Rubinisphaera italica: one gene and its partners. The protein of the gene in region 3 interacts with the protein of the main gene of each other region in a pairwise test. Links are inferred from orthologs where the notes say so. Each region holds a gene or a part of one and is shown on either strand. Other genes may lie near its edges.

Evidence for each region.
Region 1: the proteins of rplL (region 3) and Pan54_RS03745 interact in binary tests that used the Escherichia coli proteins (3 or more experiments, as listed by UniProt). The link is inferred for Rubinisphaera italica from one-to-one orthologs.
Region 2: the proteins of rplL (region 3) and dnaE interact in binary tests that used the Escherichia coli proteins (3 or more experiments, as listed by UniProt). The link is inferred for Rubinisphaera italica from one-to-one orthologs.
Region 4: the proteins of rplL (region 3) and obgE interact in binary tests that used the Escherichia coli proteins (3 or more experiments, as listed by UniProt). The link is inferred for Rubinisphaera italica from one-to-one orthologs.

The regions. Positions count from the first base shown.
Region 1 is NZ_SJPG01000001.1:965,805-971,571, reverse strand. What follows is about bases 1,099-3,909. They hold Pan54_RS03745 (universal stress protein), read right to left. Parts: upstream 2,819-3,909; coding sequence 2,378-2,818; downstream 1,099-2,377. Other genes in these bases: Pan54_RS03740 (D-2-hydroxyacid dehydrogenase), read left to right, coding at 2,971-3,909; Pan54_RS03750 (Gfo/Idh/MocA family protein), read right to left, coding at 1,124-2,374. Also shown: Pan54_RS03755 (hypothetical protein), read right to left, coding at 1-852; more of Pan54_RS03740, read left to right, coding at 3,910-3,996; Pan54_RS03735 (LacI family DNA-binding transcriptional regulator), read right to left, coding at 4,477-5,514; Pan54_RS03730 (Gfo/Idh/MocA family protein), read right to left, coding at 5,661-5,767.
Region 2 is NZ_SJPG01000001.1:5,468,864-5,475,928, forward strand. What follows is about bases 1,238-5,346. They hold dnaE (DNA polymerase III subunit alpha), read left to right. Parts: upstream 1,238-1,627; coding sequence 1,628-5,146; downstream 5,147-5,346. Other genes in these bases: Pan54_RS20870 (hypothetical protein), read right to left, coding at 1,238-1,263. Also shown: Pan54_RS20865 (hypothetical protein), read right to left, coding at 1-370; more of Pan54_RS20870, read right to left, coding at 613-1,237; Pan54_RS20880 (hypothetical protein), read left to right, coding at 5,800-6,384; Pan54_RS20885 (hypothetical protein), read left to right, coding at 6,478-6,720; Pan54_RS20890 (hypothetical protein), read left to right, coding at 6,851-7,065. UniProt on the Escherichia coli protein: DNA polymerase III is a complex, multichain enzyme responsible for most of the replicative synthesis in bacteria. This DNA polymerase also exhibits 3' to 5' exonuclease activity. The alpha chain is the DNA polymerase catalytic subunit.
Region 3 is NZ_SJPG01000001.1:123,379-126,221, forward strand. It holds rplL (50S ribosomal protein L7/L12), read left to right. Parts: upstream 1-1,135; coding sequence 1,136-1,552; downstream 1,553-2,843. Other genes in the region: rplA (50S ribosomal protein L1), read left to right, coding at 1-419; rplJ (50S ribosomal protein L10), read left to right, coding at 503-1,018; Pan54_RS00525 (hypothetical protein), read left to right, coding at 1,599-1,997; rpoB (DNA-directed RNA polymerase subunit beta), read left to right, coding at 2,057-2,843. UniProt on the Escherichia coli protein: The binding site for several of the GTPase factors involved in protein synthesis (IF-2, EF-Tu, EF-G and RF3). Is thus essential for accurate translation.
Region 4 is NZ_SJPG01000001.1:1,195,430-1,201,252, forward strand. Bases 1,203-4,069 are described here. They hold obgE (GTPase ObgE), read left to right. Parts: upstream 1,203-2,062; coding sequence 2,063-3,076; downstream 3,077-4,069. Other genes in these bases: Pan54_RS04620 (hypothetical protein), read left to right, coding at 1,203-1,353; Pan54_RS04625 (hypothetical protein), read left to right, coding at 1,373-1,996; Pan54_RS04635 (hypothetical protein), read left to right, coding at 3,149-3,763; Pan54_RS04640 (sugar phosphate isomerase/epimerase family protein), read left to right, coding at 4,050-4,069. Outside these bases: Pan54_RS04610 (DUF447 domain-containing protein), read right to left, coding at 1-20; Pan54_RS04615 (3-keto-disaccharide hydrolase), read left to right, coding at 213-920; more of Pan54_RS04620, read left to right, coding at 982-1,202; more of Pan54_RS04640, read left to right, coding at 4,070-4,985; Pan54_RS04645 (PTS sugar transporter subunit IIA), read left to right, coding at 5,025-5,726. UniProt on the Escherichia coli protein: An essential GTPase which binds GTP, GDP and possibly (p)ppGpp with moderate affinity, with high nucleotide exchange rates and a fairly low GTP hydrolysis rate.

The DNA of each region.
Region 1 (5,767 bases), 840 kb from region 3 along the record:
CAAGCCGAGCGTCCAGTCTCCTGCCTGAATCAATTCATCTCCGGATCTTAGGGGTAGCGTACTCAGATGTCCGGATTGAAGCTCGCTCAGTATTTCATATTCGGGGCGATACGGTCCGAATATCGCTTTCTCTTTCCAGGAATGACATTCCACACAAAAAGGCTCGGCTGCTGCTGATCGCATCATGGCAAAGGAAATTCCTGCGACAATCAACATTTCGACAAGCCAGTAAATGATGCTGCCCGTATATCCCAGATTTGCTCCTTCCCGACCGGCTCGCCCCGAAAGTTCCACTCCCTGCTCTGCCGAGTAGTTCATGAAATCAGGAAAGGAATCAATCTTAAACAATCGCAGGGCTTGCTCGTCTGCCTTTAAGCCATTGACCAGCTCCTGAACATCCTCCGGCTGATTCTCCAGATCTCTGCTAAGTTCATCGATATGAGTGGCGACATATCGGATCTCAGCAACTTCTTCGGATCCCACGGCAGATTCAATCGATGAATTGAACGATCGATAGTCCATATAGTGCATTGTCAGCATCGCAATTACGCCCGCAGCAAAACCGGCGATCGCACAGATCAGCGGATTGCGAATGCGGAATTTTTTAATCAGTCCCGAACCAACAAGTCCAACCCCCAATCCAATCAATGCGGGGAAAATTATTATGAACCAGAAAAACTGCCCCACAAAATGGGCAATCACACCGAGAATAATCCCTGTGAAACCCAACCCACCACATAACTGCATTAACGATCCAAACGACATCCCTCCGTCAACCTGATACATATGCACTTCAAATGTACCGAGCGGTTTAGGGATAAAAGAACTCTCAACTGCAGTGGATTCGCTCATAATCGATCACTTTCTTGAGACTTTGATTTGTCGAGTCGAAACATCCTCAGGGAATGTGTTTCCAGAACCGGAAATAGAACTTGACTGAGAAGAATGTATCAGAAAGTGAACCAGTATAAATTGCAACTCTCAGTTCAAATTAATCAAAATTCAAACCCAAAATTGTTCAACTCGATAATACGTAAAATCACAAGCACGAAGCGCAAGCGAGTGTGTCAACGGAATACGGACACACTCGCTTGCGCTTCGTGCTTGTAAAAAACTTTAACGGCTAAGCATTGACTGAAATCGACTCACCCAGTTGAAAAGCACGATTTCCAAGATGGCAGAAATCGGAACTGGCACGACCTGTAGCAAAGTCGGATGCGAGGGGTACATTCTGGCGAATGGCATCCACAAAGTTTTGCACGTGCGGTTCCAGGGTTTTGCTGGCTGGTTGTCCGACGGAATTTTTGCTGTCGTAAACTTTCCAGCCACTGCGGTCTATTATAAGAGTTCCCTTTTCACCATAAAACGCGACCCCATGCGGACGGCCTTCGTGACCTCTGCTCGACCACTGACGATGTTCCCATACGATTGCAGCATCGGGAAAATCGTATTGAACGTGCAAGGTATCGGGGGTATCGCGACCATCGTTGAGATGATAGCTTCCACCAGTTGCGGTCACACGATTCGGCAAGTCGACCTGCAAGCCCCAGCGGGCGATATCGAGTAAAGGGACGCCCCACGAGCCGAGTTCACCGGAACCGAACGGCCAGAGACAACGCCATTGAAAATGCCAGTCGGGACCTGCCAGTTCGCAAGATGATTCCGGCCCCAGCCAGAGCTTTTGCTGATGTTGAGAAAGCGGATGAGGAATCGATTTTTCCGTCGTGATCAGTTTCTGACGTTTCACACACGCCCAGGCTTTGACGTAACGAATCGAACCGAGTTCTCCAGAATGTAGATACTCCATCGCAGAGTGATAATGCTGTCCACTGCGATGCTGCAGTCCGACTTGAACCAGCACACCAGTTTGCGAAAGCATCTGTTGCAAGCGTTCGCCTTCTTCCGATTTGTGTGTGGTCGGAATTTCCAGATAGAGATGTTTCCCGGCGTTAGCCGCCATGGCGGACATCCAGGCGTGGTGATGATCGGGAGTGGCAATCACCAGTGCATCCAGATTGGGATCGTCGAACAAGAAATTCGCATCCTCTTCGCTACGAACCTTATTGCTCTCCAGATTCAATTCCCGTCCTGCCCGTGCACGCACGGCGGCATCGACGTCGCAAATAGAGGCAATCTCACAGCCGCTCGTTTGCTGAAAAGTCCGAGCCAGTTCCAATCCCTGATTTCGTAATCCGATAATTCCAACGCGTACTTTATCCGCCTTGGAAAGATCACCAGAGAAGGCGCTCACCCTTGCCTGGGAAATATGCGATAAACCGACAACTCCCGCTGCAGCGGTGGCGGCATTGCGGGCACTGTCCCCCAGAAACTGGCGGCGATTGAGTGGTGATGAGGTTCGATCTGGATTCGACATAAATTACTCAGCATCTTCCCGGCGTAACACCAAGACAGGACAATGGGCATGACGAATCACGCGTTCGGCAACCGATCCCAGCAAGGCTCGTTTGATTCCATGATAACCATGCGAAGGAATCACAATCAAATCCGCATTGATCGACGAGGCATAATCGGCAATTTCCGTTCCCGGATCACCCACACGATTCAGGACGGTTACGCCCGTGAAATTGTTCTCTTTGATATATTCGAGTGTATGAGCACGAGCCGCATTTTCTCGCTCGACTTCATCCACTGCTCCCCAAGCTGCTCCCGGACTGACGATATCCAGCGGAAACATCACATGAATGGCATGCACCTGTTCGGGAAGAGAAACCAGTTCGAGAGCCGTTTCGACTGCCCGTTTGGATTCTCCCGAGAAATCAATCGGTACAACAACAGATTTTTTTGGTAACCAGGTCATTATTCGCCGCTTACCTTTCATTAGATTGAGGATTGCAATACAAAATGTCTCATCGACATCTTCTTATATTCTCTCATGAACGGGCCATTTTTCAATCAGCAGCGACCGTTTCTGCATATTCTTTTTCAGAAATTGGAAAGCAAACAGAGATTATGACGATTCCCGCCACGATATCCCGAAAATTACTGGTTTTCCCTGCGATCGATTCTGCCCGATTACAAACAATTCAGAACATTTCCAGACACCTGAACGTCGTGAATGCGACCGACAAAGCAGAGGCCCTGCTTGAAATATCCGATGCCGATGCCTTCTATGGCAAGATGACACCTGAGTTATTGAGCCGTGCAAATGCCCTGCAATGGATTCAAACACCCACCGCCAGTCTGGAGCATTATCTATTTCCGGAACTGATCGCCCATCCCGCACAACTGACCAATATGCGAGGTCTGTTTTCGGATGTGATTGCAGATCATGTGTTGGGCTTTGTCATCACTTTTGCCCGAAACCTCCATCTTTACCGAGATGCACAGTCCCGAAATCATTGGGGACCAATTGGCGACGAGCACGCTCAAACTGACTTCCTCGGTGGCCCGGGAAATGTGACACCAGTCGATCTGGCTCACAAGCATCTTTCAGATTGCACGATGGGAATCGTTGGCGTCGGTGAAATTGGACGGGAAATTGCAAAACGAGCTCATGCATTTGGAATGAAGCTATTCGGAGTAGATCCAAAGCCGACCCCAATCCCCGACATTCTGGAAGAGATCTGGCCACTTGATCGCTTGCCGGAATTACTGCAGCAATCCGACTTCGTCGTCATCGCCGCTCCGCACACGCCGAGTTCCGAGAAACTGTTTGATGCTGACATGATTTCGCAGATGTCACCAGAAAGTTATCTCATCAATATCGGTCGAGGAGCGATTGTCGACCTGGCTGCACTGACAGACGCATTGCTGAAAAAGCAAATCGCAGGAGCGGCATTGGATGTTTTTGAGATTGAACCACTCCCCTCTGGCCATCCCCTTTGGGCAATGCCGAATGTGTTGATCACACCCCACATCGCAGCCGCTTCACTTCGAGTTCCGGAACGACATCTGCAAATGCTGCTGGAAAACATTCGGCGGTTTCTCAATGATGAGCCGCTATTAAATTCAGTCGATAAGCAAGCTTGGTGTTAAATATTGATTAGAGTGATGGGCAATAAATTACAGCCTGAGTGAAGCCAGTGGGATTTTGTCAAATTCAGATTTCACTCAAAAATGTCCGAACCTTTCCTTTTAAGTTTACGTCTCCACTGCAGATTCCAGTTTCATTTTTTGATCAATTTATAAATTAAAGTCCAATCCCATGTCATTTATTGCTCTGCTCGAATTTCTGCACGGTGAAGTATTTCACGGTGAAGTATTTCATTGTGAGGAATGCGGTATTCATCGTATGCGTAGATGACAGCAGTTAAATACTGCCCGAGAGCGATCAGGCTCGATGTCACTGCGATATCGAGCCTTTTTTATTGACTGTTTTCAGGGCGCGTTCGACTTCTGGTGAGGTCATCGGTCTTTCACACCGATCAGGCTGGGTTCGAATCCCGCACGCGTCAATCAGCAGATCGTGAGTGATTATTCATTAAATCGATGTCAGATCCTGTATCACAATTTTGATCAAGTCGATTCACGAACGACCAGTTCGGGTAGAATGACCCGAATTCTTTTCGATGAGGGGATGGGGCCTGCCAGCGATTCCTCGACCAGATTCAGAGCTTCCTTCGCGTAAGATGCATGACATTGGTCAATCGTTGTCAGCCCCGGTTCTATGACATCTGCGATATCCAGATTGTCGTACCCTGTTACCGCAATGTCCTCGGGAACCGAAAGTCCGTGACGATGCAAACCTTGAATGATTCTCACGGCCCATTCATCATTGGAGGCGATGATTGCATCAGCCTTGTTTTTCAAGACAAGATTCTGAATACAGTGATCCACAGCTTCAGAGGTCGGCTTCTGTGTTGCCTCGGGATTGGTCCAGATCAGTGAATTGGCAACTGGAAGCCCCCATCCTTTGACATTTGTCTTCCACGCATCACTGCGGATGGACATCAGTAGGTCGGAAGGAGACCATAACTGGAGGGCGATTCGCTTTCTGCCTCGCTCAGCAAGGTGGTCAACCAGCAGCTTGATCGCGTAAGACGTTTCAACACGGATACAAGGCTGGGTCTTCAGGATGGGTGATGAGTGCAGAATGATATTTTTCCGCTTCTCAAAAACTTTTTTCAGTCGCGGCCGGGTATCCTGCATCACGTCAAAGAGACACAGGATGGCATCCATCCCATGATCAATGAAATCGTCGAGATACGTTTTAATTTCATCCGCATCGTGATGGACCTGACCGATCATCAGTCGATAGCTACGAGCATGGGCTTCTGCTTCAATCGCAGCCAGACGTGCGGAGAAAACAGCCATATTGACCGTGTCGAGCAGGACTCCGATGAGCCGGGTGGGCATTCCCCGAAGCCTCTGAGCAGCACGGTTAGGACGATAGTCGAGCTCTTCTGCGATCTTCAGAATTTTCTTTCTGGTCGCTTCCGATACCCGTACACAGTCCAAACCTGAATTATTCAGGATATGTCCCACAGCTGCCCTGGAAACCCCTGCTTTTTCAGCGATATCCTGTAACCGGACCTTCCGTTCTCCATTCACCATGCGTCGCTTTTCGTCACTGTACGGTCAGTGATGTCGAGCAACAACAATGTGCTCCACCAGTGAATTTGACCGTTCTGATGCAAAAATTTCATCATAGAGAATAACTGAACGAATAATCAAGCCACAGACAAATGGACTTTGTCTTCCTAAACCTGTTCCGGCACTATGAACGGAGATCTGTACTCCCTTCGCAACAATTGATTGGCTGCATCATCGTTTGGGAAAACCTCTTTTGCCGGATCGATTTCCAGCG
Region 2 (7,065 bases), 5.3 Mb from region 3 along the record:
CTGTTCGACGAGATTCCGCTTCATCTTCAGCAATTTTGACGAGAGCGGTCTGCGACTGCAGGGCATTGGCCAGTCGCTCTTTCTCCATTTTGGCATCGGTCAAATTCAACTGAAGAGCCGAGTTAGCCGATTCAGCTCGCTCAGCACGATCTTCAGCCGCTGCGACGGTCGCTGTCGTGTCAGCCTTATATTTGTCAAATTCAGCCTGCAGATTGTCTTTTTCCGTTTGCACCTGCTGTTTTGCCTTTTGCTCAGCTTCTGCTTTCCCTTTCCAGTCGGCCTGGTAGGTAAACACAGTCGCCGCGAAACCCATAAAGGTTACGGACAGCAAAATCTGCATGACAACGAAAAACTTGCCGATTAATGACATCGCGATAACTCCGCGTTCGCTGGAAACCAGCGTGAAACTTGACGATTTATTGGATTCGGATCAAATGGATTCAAGCCGATTCCTTCAAACTCTACTTGAATGGAACACCAATTGGTAAATCAGCTTTGACTCAATTCTTAATTTGCGCTGTTCTGTTGTATTCAATCGTAATAAACTCTCACGGAACTCTAGTTTACTGCATGCTTGAAAACGGATTCGTAAGCATTGCCGTTAAATTATACCTAATTTACGGATTCCTGCAGTTGACGGTTTCGAGACTGTAATTTCACGACACTCCCTTTTGTCCGCCGAATCATATCTGTCAATTGCTCCTGCAATTGCTTCGCCCGAAATGAGTCGGCTTCGATTTCTCCAAGTTGCTCCCGAATTCGGAAGACATCGCTCCGACGGCGTTCCCGTTCTTCCTGAATCTTTTGAGCCTCTGCCTTTTCGCGTTCCATTTCTGCGGTCAGCCGATTGACTTCATCATCCATTTCGGTCAGACGAGCAATTAATGCGTCTGATCGCACTTTCACGGCCAGACTATCCGCTTCACTAGCTTCCCTGGAATCAGCCAATTCCTGTTCCAATTCCGGAATCTCCATTTCATATTCCTGAATTTGTTGATCCACATCTGCTTTGGCTCGCTGATACATTTTTTCGAGTACTTCAGCCATATTAGTCGATGTGGCGACTGATTCCTGGGTACGTCGGGTTGAAGCCGACCAACTTGGGGTTTCTCCTTCGGTTCGGGTCAGCACAAATCCTTCCAGATCCCGAGCTTCGCTCGCCCAGTCTGGAATAGTCATCCAGCGGGAGACGGCAAATGCCATGAACGCCACGGAAAACATCGCGGTCAGGACAGCCATGATACGACCGAGATTTGAAATCATTGTTGTACTTTTCTGTCGAGACTCTGCGAAAAATCATTCCGAAGACATAGAGGTGGACCGATCAGTCCAGACGCATAAATGATAATCTCGGTTCATCCTACCCACGTCACGCAACGAAAGTCAAATTTGAGTTGTAATAACCTGGAAAAGAGGGAGCAGGTTTTCCGTTCGCAACGATTATGCATATCAAACGACCAACTGCAGGGTGTGAACGAAAGGTTACCGTTGTGAATATGGCCTCTTCATTTTCACTGATGGAAACCCAGTCTGAAATCCGGTAGAATGTGATTCTACACAAAACTCTCTCAGTTCAACGGTATCTACTCGAACTGATGATGGACCACATGGCTTGTCGAGGATGACAATGATCGATCTTTCTGCTGAAACCCGCCCATTTGCTCACCTGCACTGCCACAGTCATTACAGTCTGCTCGATGGTGCGAACCGTATTCCAGCGATGCTCGAAAAGGTGAAAGCCAATGGGATGAATTCCCTGGCGATCACCGATCACGGCAACCTGTTTGGAGCCCTTGAGTTTTATCAGAAATGTCGCGGAGCAGACGTCAATCCGATCATCGGCTATGAAGCCTACATCGCTCCCGGAAAACGCACCGACCGCAGTGCCAGCCGCATGAAAGAGGCGAGCTTTCATCTGACTTTGCTCGCTCAGAATAAAGTCGGTTTCCACAACCTGATCAAACTCGCCTCGGCTGCCTACCTCGAAGGATTTTACTACAAGCCACGTATTGATAAGGAACTGCTCGAAAAATATAACGAAGGAATCATCTGTCTGTCGGGCTGTGCTTCTAGCGAGTTGTCTCACTACCTATTGACCGATAATAATGAGCAGGCGGAATCGTTAATTCGCTGGTATGAGAAAGTCTTCGGCGACCGCGTTTATCTGGAAATTCAGGATTCCGGCGTTCAGATTCAAAAGGATTGCATGGATCGCACGATCGATCTGGCGAATCAGTTTGGCTTTCCGCTCGTCGCTACGAACGATGCCCACTATCTCAATCAGGGCGATGCCCCTGCTCACGAAATTCTGCTCTGTGTGAATACCCGCACGACCATGCAGAATGAACGCCGCATGAAACTCGACAGTTGCGAATTTCATCTGCGAACTCCCGAAGAAATGTACAAGGCGTTTCCGCATTGCCCGGATGCCGTCTCCCGCAGTCAGGAAATCGCTGACCGCTGTGATATCCAGCTCGATCTAACCGCCCGCCACTTCCCGGTCTTCGAGCCGCCGCCGGGGAAGACGGATGTCACGTACCTGCGTGAACTCTGCATGAAGGGAATTCAGTGGCGATACGGCGACAATCCGGATCAGGTCTTTCTCGATCGACTGGAAACGGAACTTGGCGTCATCGAGAAGATGGGCTACAGCAGTTACTTCCTGATCGTCTGGGACTTTGCCCGCTTCGCGCGTGAAAAAGGTATTCCCTGCACCGCTCGTGGTTCTGCCTGTGGGGCGATTGTCGCCTATCTACTCGGGTTGAGTGATGTCTGCCCGATTGAATACGACCTGCTGTTCGAGCGATTTCTCGATCCGAGTCGTTCGGAGGCGCCCGATATCGATATCGACTTCTGCCGCGACCGTCGGCAGTGGGTGATCGATTTCGTCAAAGAAAAATACGGTGAAGACAGCGTTGCTCAGATTGGCACATTCGGAACGCTGAAAGCAAAAGCGGCTCTGCGAGATGTCGGTCGGGCCTTGGATGTGCCGCTGCATCGGGTGAATGAAATCGCCAAAATGATTCCCGAACAACTGGGAATCAAGCTCAAAGATGCCCTCGCTTCAACGGCGGAGCTGAGGGAACAGTATGAACAGGATCGCATGATCCGCGAGATGATTGACTTCGCGATCGCTCTCGAAGGACTATCTCGTAACGTCGGAACCCATGCCGCTGGTGTTGTGATTGGCGATAAGCCGCTCGATGAATATATTCCCCTGCAACGCATCACCGGTAAGACGGATATCATCACTCAGTGGACCGATGTCGAAACTGCCGGCCTGCTCAAAATGGACTTCCTCGGTCTTCGAAACCTGTCGATTCTGGATAAGGCTGTCCATAATGTGCAGATGAATTATCCCGACTTCGACATGCGGCCAATCGACTTTCCGCTTGATGACAAGGAAACGTTTGCCTTATTACAGCGAGGTGAGACAAAGGGAATCTTCCAGCTTGAGTCGGGCGGTATGCGGGATCTGCTCACGAAGATGAAGCCGGATAAGTTTGCCGATATCATCGCGACCTCTGCCCTGTACCGTCCTGGTCCTCTCGAAGGGGGCATGGTGATGACGTATGTTGAAGTGAAGCATGGTCGTCAGCCTGTGCCAAAAGTGCATCCGCTGGTCGATGAAGTGCTCGCCGAAACTTACGGCGTGATGGTTTACCAGGAACAGGTGATGCGGATTTTGAACCGCGTCGGAGGCATCGAACTTTCTGCTGCGTATCGCTGTATTAAGGCGATCAGTAAGAAGAAGCTCGAAATCATTTCGGTCAATCATGAAAAATTCATCGAGGGTGCCCAGGAACGGGACATGACCAAGGAAATGGCCCAGGAACTGTGGGAACTGATTGAGAAGTTCGCCGGGTATGGTTTTAACAAATCGCACAGTACTGCTTATGGAGCAATTGCCTATCAGACGGCTTACCTGAAAGCACACTATCCGAAAGAGTTTATGGCTGCTTTGCTTTCCTGCGGAATGGAAAGTTCCGAGCGAATGGCTGAGCATACCGACGATTGTCGTCGCATGAAAATCGAAATCATGCCGCCCGATTTGAATATGTCGGATGTCGAATTCAAAGTCGTTGGCGATACTGTCGCCTTCGGGATGGGAGCCATCAAAGGGGTTGGTGAGGGAGCAGTTGGTGAAATCGTCAAAGAACGGGAAGCGAACGGACCATTCAAAAACATTTTCGATTTGTGCGAACGTGTCGATCCGAAGGCCCTTACGAAGGGAGTGCTCGAAACTCTGATTCGCGGCGGGGCTCTCGACAGCTTCGGACCAAACCGTGAGCAGCATACGATGTGCATCGAAATGGCGATGCAAATGGCTGCAAGGAAACATCGCGATAAAGCCCGTGGCCAAAAGAGTCTGTTTGGCGGAGGAGCTTCTGCCGCTGCTGAGGAAGAAGCATTGGAAGCCAGCATTCCAGACGCTCCCGACTGGACGCATAGTCAGAAGCTGAACTTCGAGAAAGAAGTTTATGGGTTTTATCTGACCTCTCATCCGCTGACTGAATACGCCGATCAACTGGCCCCACTCTGCTCACATAATACGTCTGACCTGGCGGAAATTGATGATGGAACCGAAGTGCTGATCGGCGGAATGATCTCGGCGATCAAAAAAGCGACGACAAAGAAACCGTCACGCAATGGAAATAGCCGATATGTGAACTTCGATCTCGAAGATGCTCACGGCGTGGTCCGCTGTATTATGTGGCCGGATGATTATTCGCGGTATCAGGAGATGGTCGTCGCCGAAGAAATCTGCATCATTGCCGGACGGGTCGATCGGCGTGGTCGCGAGCCGAATATCATTATCAATAAACTGATGACGATTGAGGCAGCCGAAAAGCAGAACACGCAGCATCTGGCCCTCAAATTCCAGCACGGCTTTCACACCCCAGCCGACATGCAGCAGGTCCGACGCATTCTGGAGCGTTCACCCGGCAACACAAGTGTGGTCATTGTGGTGGAAACTCCTGACGAACAAAATCATGAATATATGACACGCACAACCATGTCTTCACCGACGCTGACCGTGACCGTGACGAATTCAATGCGTGAGGAACTTAATCAGGTTCTGGGAGAATCGTTTTACCGAGTGCATGTTTCCGTGCCAAAGCGTTCGAAACAGAACGGTTCGTGAGAAAGTAGTGCTCTGTCGAGCTTTAAATGTCGCTCTCAAATCGCTATTTCGCAGTCAGTTTGACTGCTCCCCGATGTTGAATGTTGAACATACACGACATTTTGCGATAGTTGGAATAGTAGGGTGCGTCTAGACGCACCTTTCACCGCTCTCCATGTTTGACTTGTTCCCAAGGTCCTCCCTGGGAATACCCGGGATTGAAGATCTGCTTGAAGTAATTGTGGTATTGAAAACCCGTGAGAACAAAGCAGAGCTTCGGGTCTTGCGTTCCCAGAGAGGACCTTGGGAATGAGAAATATCTTTCTGTTGCCCCTGTGTCCGACGAAACACTTTTATTTGACATAACCGTCACAATCACTGAACATTGCACACATTCGCTAGAGTGGTTGTGAAAAGATTTCCAATCGGTCGAACCACCTGGATATCCTAAATTGCACTTTCAGGTCTTGGAAGATAGTCAGGAAAGTGACGAACTAAAAATCGTCCGAACTTGATTGATTTGACATAAAGGCGTTGAAACCTCGTGTAGAATCGATTGGAATAACACGTGAACTTTCGCTAATCAATAACTCATGCATTTCATAGACTCTGCGTGGCCCGTTATGTGGAATCTAACGACTCACTTTCTAGCCATGCCCCAGGATTGACATCACATGAATACCAGCCAGGAATTGACGCCTCAGTCTGCGGAAACGCTTAAAATGCGAATGCAGGATCTTGCGGGAACAATGGCCAAAGCAGCCGAATCGCTTCAGAAGGGGGAGTCGGTTGAACTGCAATATGTTGCTGATGAAATTGGAAACGTTCAGCAATTGATGAAATCACTTTCAGACAAATTGCGCGAGCATCCTCTGCTGGCCAGCAGCGAGCAGAACTCCAATGATCTAACCTCACTTGCAGAGGCCTGTCGACAAATCGAAATGCGTCAGCAGGCGATCGATAAACTAAAGCGGCTCCAACTGGTCAAATCGTTCGATGAAAATGATCGGGGAGCCTTTGAGGAAATGGCTCAGAAGGTGACCAGTGTCATTGAAACGCTGACGAACGGTCAGGCCGAGGATCGCAAACGAGCCGTTGATTTGGTGACGATGTCGGATTCCCCTTATCGGGCAGTTTATGAAATGGTCAATCGTCCGGAAGAACTTTCGGACGATCGCTGGATGGAAAATCAACGATTGATTTCGGAAACGTTTGGTCGCAATGTGACATTGGCCGTATTACGTGGACGAGCCAGATAATCGTGATTGTGATCTCAGGTCGACTCAAATCCTCATCCCGTCGCCTGCGACTCATTCCGAAATCATCAATCCTCCTAAGGAGAAAGCTTCATAATGAGTAGTGCACGTTATAAAACATTGTTGTCCTATTTGCCCGGCATGGCCACGGTTGTGAATTCGTTCAACTCCGAGCAGGTTCAGATTGCGGTCTTCGATCGTCTGATTTCTGCCTTGGAAGAACGTGCAGAATTTAACGAAGCCGCGACACCCACCAAGAAAAAGCCACCGGAGCCCGGGGAGGAAATCGCGCACGATCTGGTGGAAGGCGATAGTATCCACAATATGCATACGGAATAAACAGATGAGAGCCGTGAGCGAGGTATGTACGAGAGTTGCGAACAACACAACTCAATAGTAACTGAAATTTTAGCAGAATATAACGAACCGCTCAGCCATTTACACCAACAGGCAGGCGGAAGGCATAGTTATGATCAGCGGGCCGGAAATCCTGTATGCACGCCTCGATGCGTCTGCAAAACAGTTGTCTCAACAGCTGTTGACGGCTTCTGCTTCCATTCAGCAGGATCAGCTTCACATCGAAGATTCGCTCTCCACCAGTCTCGCAGAGTTTCTGAACCTTGAACAACAACTCCGATCTTCCCTTGAAGACTTATTTCAGGAAGTGGGGCTGATTCCCCCCGA
Region 3 (2,843 bases):
CTGCCGGGGCAGACGAGGTCGGCGAAAAAGACCTGGCTGACAAGATTCTCAAAGAGAACTGGCTCGACTTTGATGTCGCGATTGCCTCTCCGGATATGATGGGAGTTGTTGGTCCACTCGGGCGAGTTCTCGGGCCTCGTGGCTTGATGCCATCTCCGCGAGCGGGCACTGTCACGCAGGATGTGGCTAATGCGGTGAAAGAGTACAAAGCAGGTAAGGTTGAGTTCCGAAATGATTCCAGCGGCAATGTTCATTGCGTAGTTGGGAAGATGTCATTTTCGGAAGAGCAATTGAAAGAGAATATAGAAGCGTTTCTTCAGCACGTTCAGTCGTTGAAGCCGAATGCTCAAAAAGGTGTTTATGTCCGTAATGTGGCTCTCTCGAGCACGATGGGTCCTGGGATTTCCGTTGCTGTTTAGTTGAGTTGATCCATTATTTCGGTTCGTATCGGGCGTTGTGTCGCTGCGACCAAGTCCATTTGAAGTTGGTTTAAGGTGCTTCGATGAGCAAATTTGTCAAAGAGATGGTCATGCAGGATATCGAGTCTCGTCTGGACGGGACCCGTGATGTTTTGGTTGTGGATTCATCTCGAATGGATGCGATTTCGGATAACGGTTTTCGCCAGGCAATGCAGGAAAAGAATGTGCATTTGCTGACGGTCAAGAATTCATTGGCCCGCAAGGTGCTCGGTGAGGCGGGAGCCGCTCTGGGTGAAGTCCTGAAGGGGCCATCGACTCTTGTGTGGGGCGGCGAAGATATTGTTGCCTTGTCCAAAGAGGTCACCAAATGGGCAAAAAAAATCGAACCGTTGCAGGTGAAAGGGGCCAGCGTTGAAGGCCAGCCTCTGGACACAAAGGGTGTCGAGAAACTTTCCAAAAGCCCGGGTCGAGCAGAATTGATTTCACAAATCGCTGGTCTGATTCTCAGCCCTGGTGGCCAGTTGGCAGGAGCCCTGTTGGGGCCTGGCGGCAAGCTGGCAGGCTGCGTGAAGGCTGTCGAGGAAAAAGCCGAGGCTTAATCGCCCTGGTTTAAAGCGTAATTGCGGCGTACGCCTGCCGCGTAAATGATTAAGATTGCTGAGCAGGGTACGATCAGCGGATATACTGTCACTTATTTGATAAACGAGGGGGATGTCATGGCGACAGCCGAAGCAACAACAGAATTTTCAGAGGAAACTAAAGGCCTGGGCGATCAGATTGTCGGTTTGACATTGCTGCAAGCCAAACAACTGGCTGATTATCTCAAAGAAGTCCACGGCATTGAGCCTGCCGGTGGCGGTGTGATGATGGCTGCTCCAGCAGGTGGTGGCGATGATGGCGGCGGAGCTGCTGCAGCTGAGAAAACCGAGTTTGATGTCATTTTGACTGGCTTCGGCGATCAGAAAATCGGCGTCATCAAGGCTGTCCGTGCAATTACCGGACTCGGTTTGAAAGAAGCCAAAGATACTGTTGAAGGAGCTCCAAAGCCCCTCAAAGAAGGTGTCTCGAAAGAAGATGCTGAAAAAATCAAGGCTGATATTGAAGCTGCCGGCGGAACTGCAGAAATCAAGTAATTGCTTTCTGTTGCCGTTGCATCAAAGCTAACATACAGCATCTTTGATGCCTAAAGTGCCAATTCAGAATGGGGAAAGTGTTTTCTTTTCCCATTCTGTTGCATTTTTTTCAAATAAGGTTACCATTTGGCAGTCAAGAATTGCATCAGGTCTGCTATCCGGTCAATACGTGCGTCATTGCTTCAAGCTCGAGAATTCTATCACCCCATTGTCGCGTGGAAGTTCTACTTCTGTGCCGGCTTCCCTGTGCGCAGGCGAAGCCCCTTTGCTTGGGAGATATCAGGGGGGAATTGCTTGTGTTATCTTCAATCGCGGTGGTCTTGGGGAAAACCGTATTTGCGACAACTGGCGTGAATATTCCAGAGATGCCTTAAAGGGCAAACCATTATTTCGGCTCATGAACTTGCAAGCCACAGAATATTTGCCAAACGCCAAACAAGATTGATACTTGGCAATAATTTAAATTTGATTCAACCAGTTGATGGGAATTAGGGGAGAGAGTCTATGCCTGTACCTGTGCAACGCATTATCAGCTCAAGTGTTACAAGAAACACGGGCAAGTTGCAGTCCGACTTTGAAATGACCGGATTGACAAAGATTCAGACGGATTCCTACGCACGGTTTCTTCAGGCTGATGTGGATCCTGCCCGTCGTAAGCCAGTTGGGCTTGAGGAAATATTGCGGGAAATATTCCCGGTCGAAAGTTTTGATGGACAGTTTCGCCTCGAATATGTCAAGTACGAGCTGGGTAAGCCGCGTTATTCCCCAGTGGAATGCCGTCAGTTGCGATTGACCTATGGTCGTCCTCTGAGGGTCTGGTTGCGATTGCAAAAAGAGCAGGCGATCGAAGAGGAGGTTTATCTTGGCGATCTGCCGATTATGCTGGGCGGTGGCGAGTTTATCGTCAACGGAGCCGAGCGTGTCGTCGTCAGTCAGTTGCATCGGTCTCCAGGTGTCGACTTTGTGATTAATGTCGAGCCGGGAGAGCGTAAGACTCACTCCTGTCGTATTATTCCTGAACGTGGCAGTTGGATTGAATTGCTGATCAGTAAAAAGGAAACGCTGGGGGTTCGTATCGATCAAAGCGGAAAGTTCTCCGCAATGACGCTCCTGCGAGCCATGGATAAAGGGCATTCGACCGATGCGGAATTGGTTAAAATGTTTCATCCGACGGAATCGCTTAAGATCTCAAAAACGGCAGAGGCTTCTGAATTTACCGGTCGGGTTGCAGCTGAAGATGTGATTTACCCTTCAGGTCATGAAAAGTGTGGCGAGATTATTGTCGAGTGTG
Region 4 (5,823 bases), 1.1 Mb from region 3 along the record:
CCTTCAAGAACGTACGGCACGGGGCTATCCTGAAACAAATCGTAAGTCAATTTAAAAAAGTGTGAGGATTTCTGTCACCCGAAGAAAGACCGTTCAATCAGTTGTGATGACAGTTCACGTAGTGTTATGGTGTAATCGTTCAGGCAATGAATATTTCAACGTCTGATGCTATGTTGACTGTTCTCCATCGAATCCGCAACAGGAGCCACACCATGAACCCCAGGAATTCACTTTTCAAATTGACGACCGTGCTTGGAGTTTGCGTCACGTTTTTAATCGGGATTTCTTTACAGGCTGAAGAAAAACTGAACACTCCCCCAGAAGGCTTTACCGCTTTATTTAACGGGAAAGATTTATCCGGCTGGGAAGGCTTGGTTGGAAATCCCAAAACAAGAGCTGAAATGTCTGCCGAAGATCTTGCGAAAGCTCAAAAAATCGCCGATGAAGACGCACACGAGCATTGGAAAGTCAAAGATGGTGTGATCGTTTTTGATGGCAAAGGGAAAAATCTCTGCACCATTAAGGATTACGGCAACTTTGAAATGTACGTCGATTGGAAAATTGAACCCAAAGGAGATAGCGGCATCTATTTGCGAGGCTCGCCACAAATTCAGATTTGGGATCCGACTGAAGAAGAAAGAAATGCTGTTGGATCGGGAGGTATCTTCAACAACAAAATTCACCCAAGTTCACCGACAGAGTGTGCTGATAACCCGATCGGAGAGTGGAATACCTTTTACATTAAAATGGTCGGCGATCGGGTCACTGTCAAACTGAACGATAAACTTGTTGTCGATAATGTCGTGATGGAAAACTACTGGGAACGCGACAAACCGATTTATCCTAAAGAAGCCATCGAACTCCAAAACCATGGCAACACACTTTACTTTCGCAATATTTATGTGAAAGAGTTGCCGTAATTTGGGATGAATCTAAACATCCTGGCAAATTTATGAGACTCATCATTCAGGTATCACCACGATGTTGAAAATAGAATTCCCCCAGAACGAGCGGAATTATTCGCCGGGCGAAACGATTGGTGTCGATGCCCACTGGGCATTTGACGAGCCGGTCGACCGTGTGGAGTTGCGACTCGTCTGGAATACGGTTGGGAAAGGGGATCGTGATTTGAGTGTCGTCTCCACCTGGAGTTACGACGCGACCTCAATGAATGGACATCAATTGGAAGAAGTGACTCTCCCGGAGGCTCCCTATAGTTTTTCGGGGAAGTTACTTTCTCTGGTTTGGGCATTTGAATTAATCGCTTTGCCAAGCGGGGAGTCAACCCGCGAGGAATTCTTCATTGCTCCGAATGCTGGTGAGCTAACTTTGCATAAATCGGAGATTGTTTGAGACTTCAGGAGCAGACCGTATGTCTCAATTTTTTCAACCGGCTAGAAAAAATCCTTTCGCAACAGAGCATTTACTGAGTATTCCCTATCTCTATCAGGACACATCTCTCAATGAGTTAATTGAACGCTTTGAACAAATGGGATCTCGTGCTGCACTTGTCGGTCCCGAGGGGCATGGTAAAACGACATTGCAAGAAACTATGGCTGCAGAATATGAACGTCGTGGCGTAAAAACTCACTGGATTCGCGTAAGCCGTGATACTCCTCATTTGCCTAAAGGTATCTTTAAGCAATTGGCCGAACAGACTGCTCCAGAAGATTTGATTCTGTTCGATGGTGTTGAGCAAATCAGCCGTCTTGCCTGGTGGCGATTTCGACGCACATTGAAACCCGGTCAGGCGTGTTTGATTACGACCCACACTCCAGGCTGGTTTCCAACGCTGCATGATTGTGCCACTGACCAGGTGCTTTTAAGTGAAATCATCGCTCGACTTCCGATCTCTGATATACAGATAGATTCATCAGAGATCGGTGAAATCTGGCTGAAACATCGCGGCGATCTCCGGCAGGCTCTCTTTGATTTGTACGATCGCTACGCCAGTGGGGAATTTTCGCTCGCGAACGCGTTACCTCTCAGTGAATGATTTTTTTGTTGGATTTCGTTAAGCTGAACAAAATTCTGAATGTATTGAGAAAGTTGAGCGAGTCCGATGTTTATTGATGAAATTACGCTGATCTGTCGAGCCGGGGATGGTGGACGAGGCTGCATGAGCTTTCGGCGGGAAGCCCACGTCCCACGTGGCGGACCCGATGGTGGGGATGGCGGCGATGGTGGCGATATTATCATGGTCGCCAGCGAGCACATGAACAGCCTGGGACATCTGGCAGGACATATCCACTGGAATGCTGATCGGGGGAGTCATGGTGAAGGGGATTTGTGCCGTGGTAAAAGCGGGAAGGATACAATCATTGAAGTTCCAGCCGGCACGTTGATAAAAGATGCCGAGCGTGGGCATGTGCTAAAAGATCTTGCTCATCCGGGAGATCGTGTTGTCGTCGCCAAAGGTGGGCGGGGTGGACGTGGAAACAAACGCTTTGCGACTGCCACCAACCGGGCACCGCGCGAAGTCGAGCCGGGTGAGGCGGGAGAAGAGCGTCGCGTTTCTCTGGAATTGAAAATGATTGCCGATGTCGGTCTCGTTGGGAAACCAAATGCTGGCAAATCGACTTTGCTCAGTCGTATTACACGTGCAACACCGGAAATCGCGAATTATCCTTTTACGACCAAGCATCCCAATCTGGGTGTTGTTGAAGTCGGCTGGGATCAGGATTTTGTTGTCGCCGATATTCCCGGTTTAATTGAGGGCGCCCATGCAGGGATCGGTCTGGGACATGAGTTTCTAAGGCACGTCGAACGGACACGTTTACTCGTGCATCTGATTGAACCGATGCCGATGGATCAAACAGATCCGGTTGAGAACTATCATCAGATTCGAGAAGAACTTCGGCTGTATGATTTGGAACTGGATAAGCGTCCAGAAATTATTGTCATCACAAAAAGTGAATTGCCAGATGCAGAAGCTGCGGTCGAATTGCTGCAGGAAACGGTCAATCAACCGGTGCATTTAATCTCAGCAGTAACAGGACAGGGGTTGGACACTCTCAAGAGACTGATCGTTAAAAAACTGGATGAAATTAAAGAAGTTGAAGCGGCAGCTGAGTGAATCGATAAGAAGGGGAGCAGGCACAGTGTGACCTGCAAATATCTATTAATAAATCACTGGAGACTGTGACTCATGACTCGCGTATCGCTGTTTCTTTTTTTTATCGTCCTTCAAGGTTCAATGCTTTCTGCTTTCGTAGAAGCTGGCGAATCGAGCACATTTGATGCGGAGAAACGCCCGGAGAAATGGGCTGTGAATTATGGACACTGGGAACCCCAGGATGGGGTGCTGGTCTGTCGTCAGATGAAAGTCGATAATCATCCGGCTGCATCACGCTGGCAAATTCCTATGACCGATGGAACTGTAACATGTCGCTATCAGTTTGATGGGGCAACATTCTTCCACATTGGATTCGATCCTGCTCGCGGTACGCTCGACAAAAAAGGTCATTTGTATTCATTGGTAATCACGCCGGATTCTGCCAGCATCAAAAAGCATAAGGATAAAGCAGATCCCAACTCTAAAGATCAGACAATGTCGACAATGAAATTTGACAAGCCTATGTCGGGTTGGCATACGATCAGCCTGAAAACACAAGGGAGTACTGTTACGGTAAATCTCGACAATCAACAACAGTTGACCGCATCAGATCCGACGTTTGCTGTTCAAAAACCAGCCATTGTTTTTCGTGTCGGTGGTGAAGATCTGCTGCTGGATGATGTGCAGATCGAAATCGACAAGCACTGAGGTAACTTTTTCTTGCTGAAATGAATAATCATTTTTCTGCAAGAGTGATTTTGCGACTTTCTGGAACATTTGTTAAAGTCATAAAAAACGATCAAGATTCTGTTTACTCCAAGTCGGTAGATAGAGATACTTCCATCCGGCTGAAAAGTGATCTTTTTCACCTTATTGAAATTCGTATCTTCATTTTTCAGAAATGTACGAAGAACTAAGGGGAAATGATTTACGCGGTCCATGACGGTTTTCAATATTATTTGAACATGCGAATAAGTTCTCAAGGAATAACCTCGTGCCGAATCGGATGAATGCTGATGATTTCTTACCCCGAAGTCCTCGGGGAAAATCTCATAAAAACCAGGAGCAGACGAACCCTAAGTCGCGGCCACAGGTTGATGCGATGTCACCAGTTGCTTTACGTCTGGCGGTCAGTCAAATGACTACCAAGAAGTGGTCGTTCCGGGATGAACTTGATATGACCCGTGAACTCGGTCTGAAGCATGTCGGTTTGTGGCGGTGGAAATATGAGGAGGAGTCGGAGCAGCGCACTGCCGATTTGCTCGAAGACTATTGTTTAAATGTTTCAAGCATTTCCTGGATTGGAGGCTTTACCGGAACCAATGGGTATTTGCTGGAAGATATTCTAGAAGAGTCTAAAAAAGTCATTCGGTTTGCCAGCTGGATTGGTGCCCGAACGATTGTCGTTTCAACTGGGGAGCGTGGAACACACATCCACAAACATGTCATGCGGGTCGTTCGGGAGTCTCTTCTGGAACTTGCTGATTTTGCCGCTGAGTTTGATATTCATTTGGCAATCTCTCCAATGTCCCCATCGACTGCCCATGGCTGGACATTCATCACATCCTTGCGAAAATGTCGAGAATTACTGGAACAGTGTAATCATGAGCATATTGGTCTGTGTCTGCATGGATTTCATTCACTGCAGGAACGTCATTGGAAAGCGGAGTTGCGGCCCCTGCTCTCCAAGTTGAAACTGGTCAGACTGAGTGACGGTTTGACTGCCAGCAAACCCCGTAAGCAATGTTTACCGTTCAGCGGGAAAATGAATCTGGTGGCGATGCTGGAATTCCTGGAATCGAATGGGTACCGTAATCTGTACGAAATCGATACGTGGAGCGATGATGTCTGGCAATGTGAACAGATTGAACCGTTCCAGAAATGCCTGCAGGATATTATTACCAATTTCCCCCCCGCTTCGGATCAATGACGCCAATTCGGATGCCTGTTACCCCAAAGTTCTCTTCAGATGTCTACCCCTCAAATGATGACGATAGAAGATCTTGCCCGTTATATGGGAAGAGATCTTCGTGAAGTCGAAAAAATGGCAGCCAAGAATTTAATTCCAGGGCGAAAAGTTGACGGGAAATGGACTTTCCAACTCAATGAAATCCGCACGTGGATCGAAGGGGAATTTGACAATTATTCTCCGGACGAGTGGGCAAATCTGGAGGTCTCGCAACAATCTGAAGATGTCGATCAGGATTTTCCTGTCAGTAGTCTGCTCACACCCGCCAATATCGAAATTCCCATCCAAGCTCGAACAAAGCGATCTGTACTGGAACGACTGGTTCATTTAGCTGGAAAAACCTGGCAGGTCTGGTCTCCCGACGAAGTTCTGAAAGCGGTCGTCGAGCGGGAAAATACCCAAAGCACGGCTTTGGAAGGGGGAATTGCCATTCCTCACCCGGGAAAACCGATGCCGGAAGCTGTTGGGGAATCAGTTATTTCTTTTGGACGATCCATCAACGGCATTCCTTTTGGTGGGACTCGAGGATTAACGGACCTCTTTTTTCTGATTTTGTGCCGGGATAACACGACACATCTCCAAATTCTAGCCCGTCTGGGCCGCCTGTTTCTAATCCCCGGCTTTGTAGCACAACTTCGCGAGGCGGAAACTCCAGAGGATGCCTGGCAGGTAATCGCCGATGCTGAAAAAACGCTCGGCTAATCGAATTGCTGCCCTATGCACACGTACGCTTGCGTCAGCTGCCTGAAAAGCGTAAGAACTTGGAAACAATTGATTCGTATTCCATTAGCAAACTCTG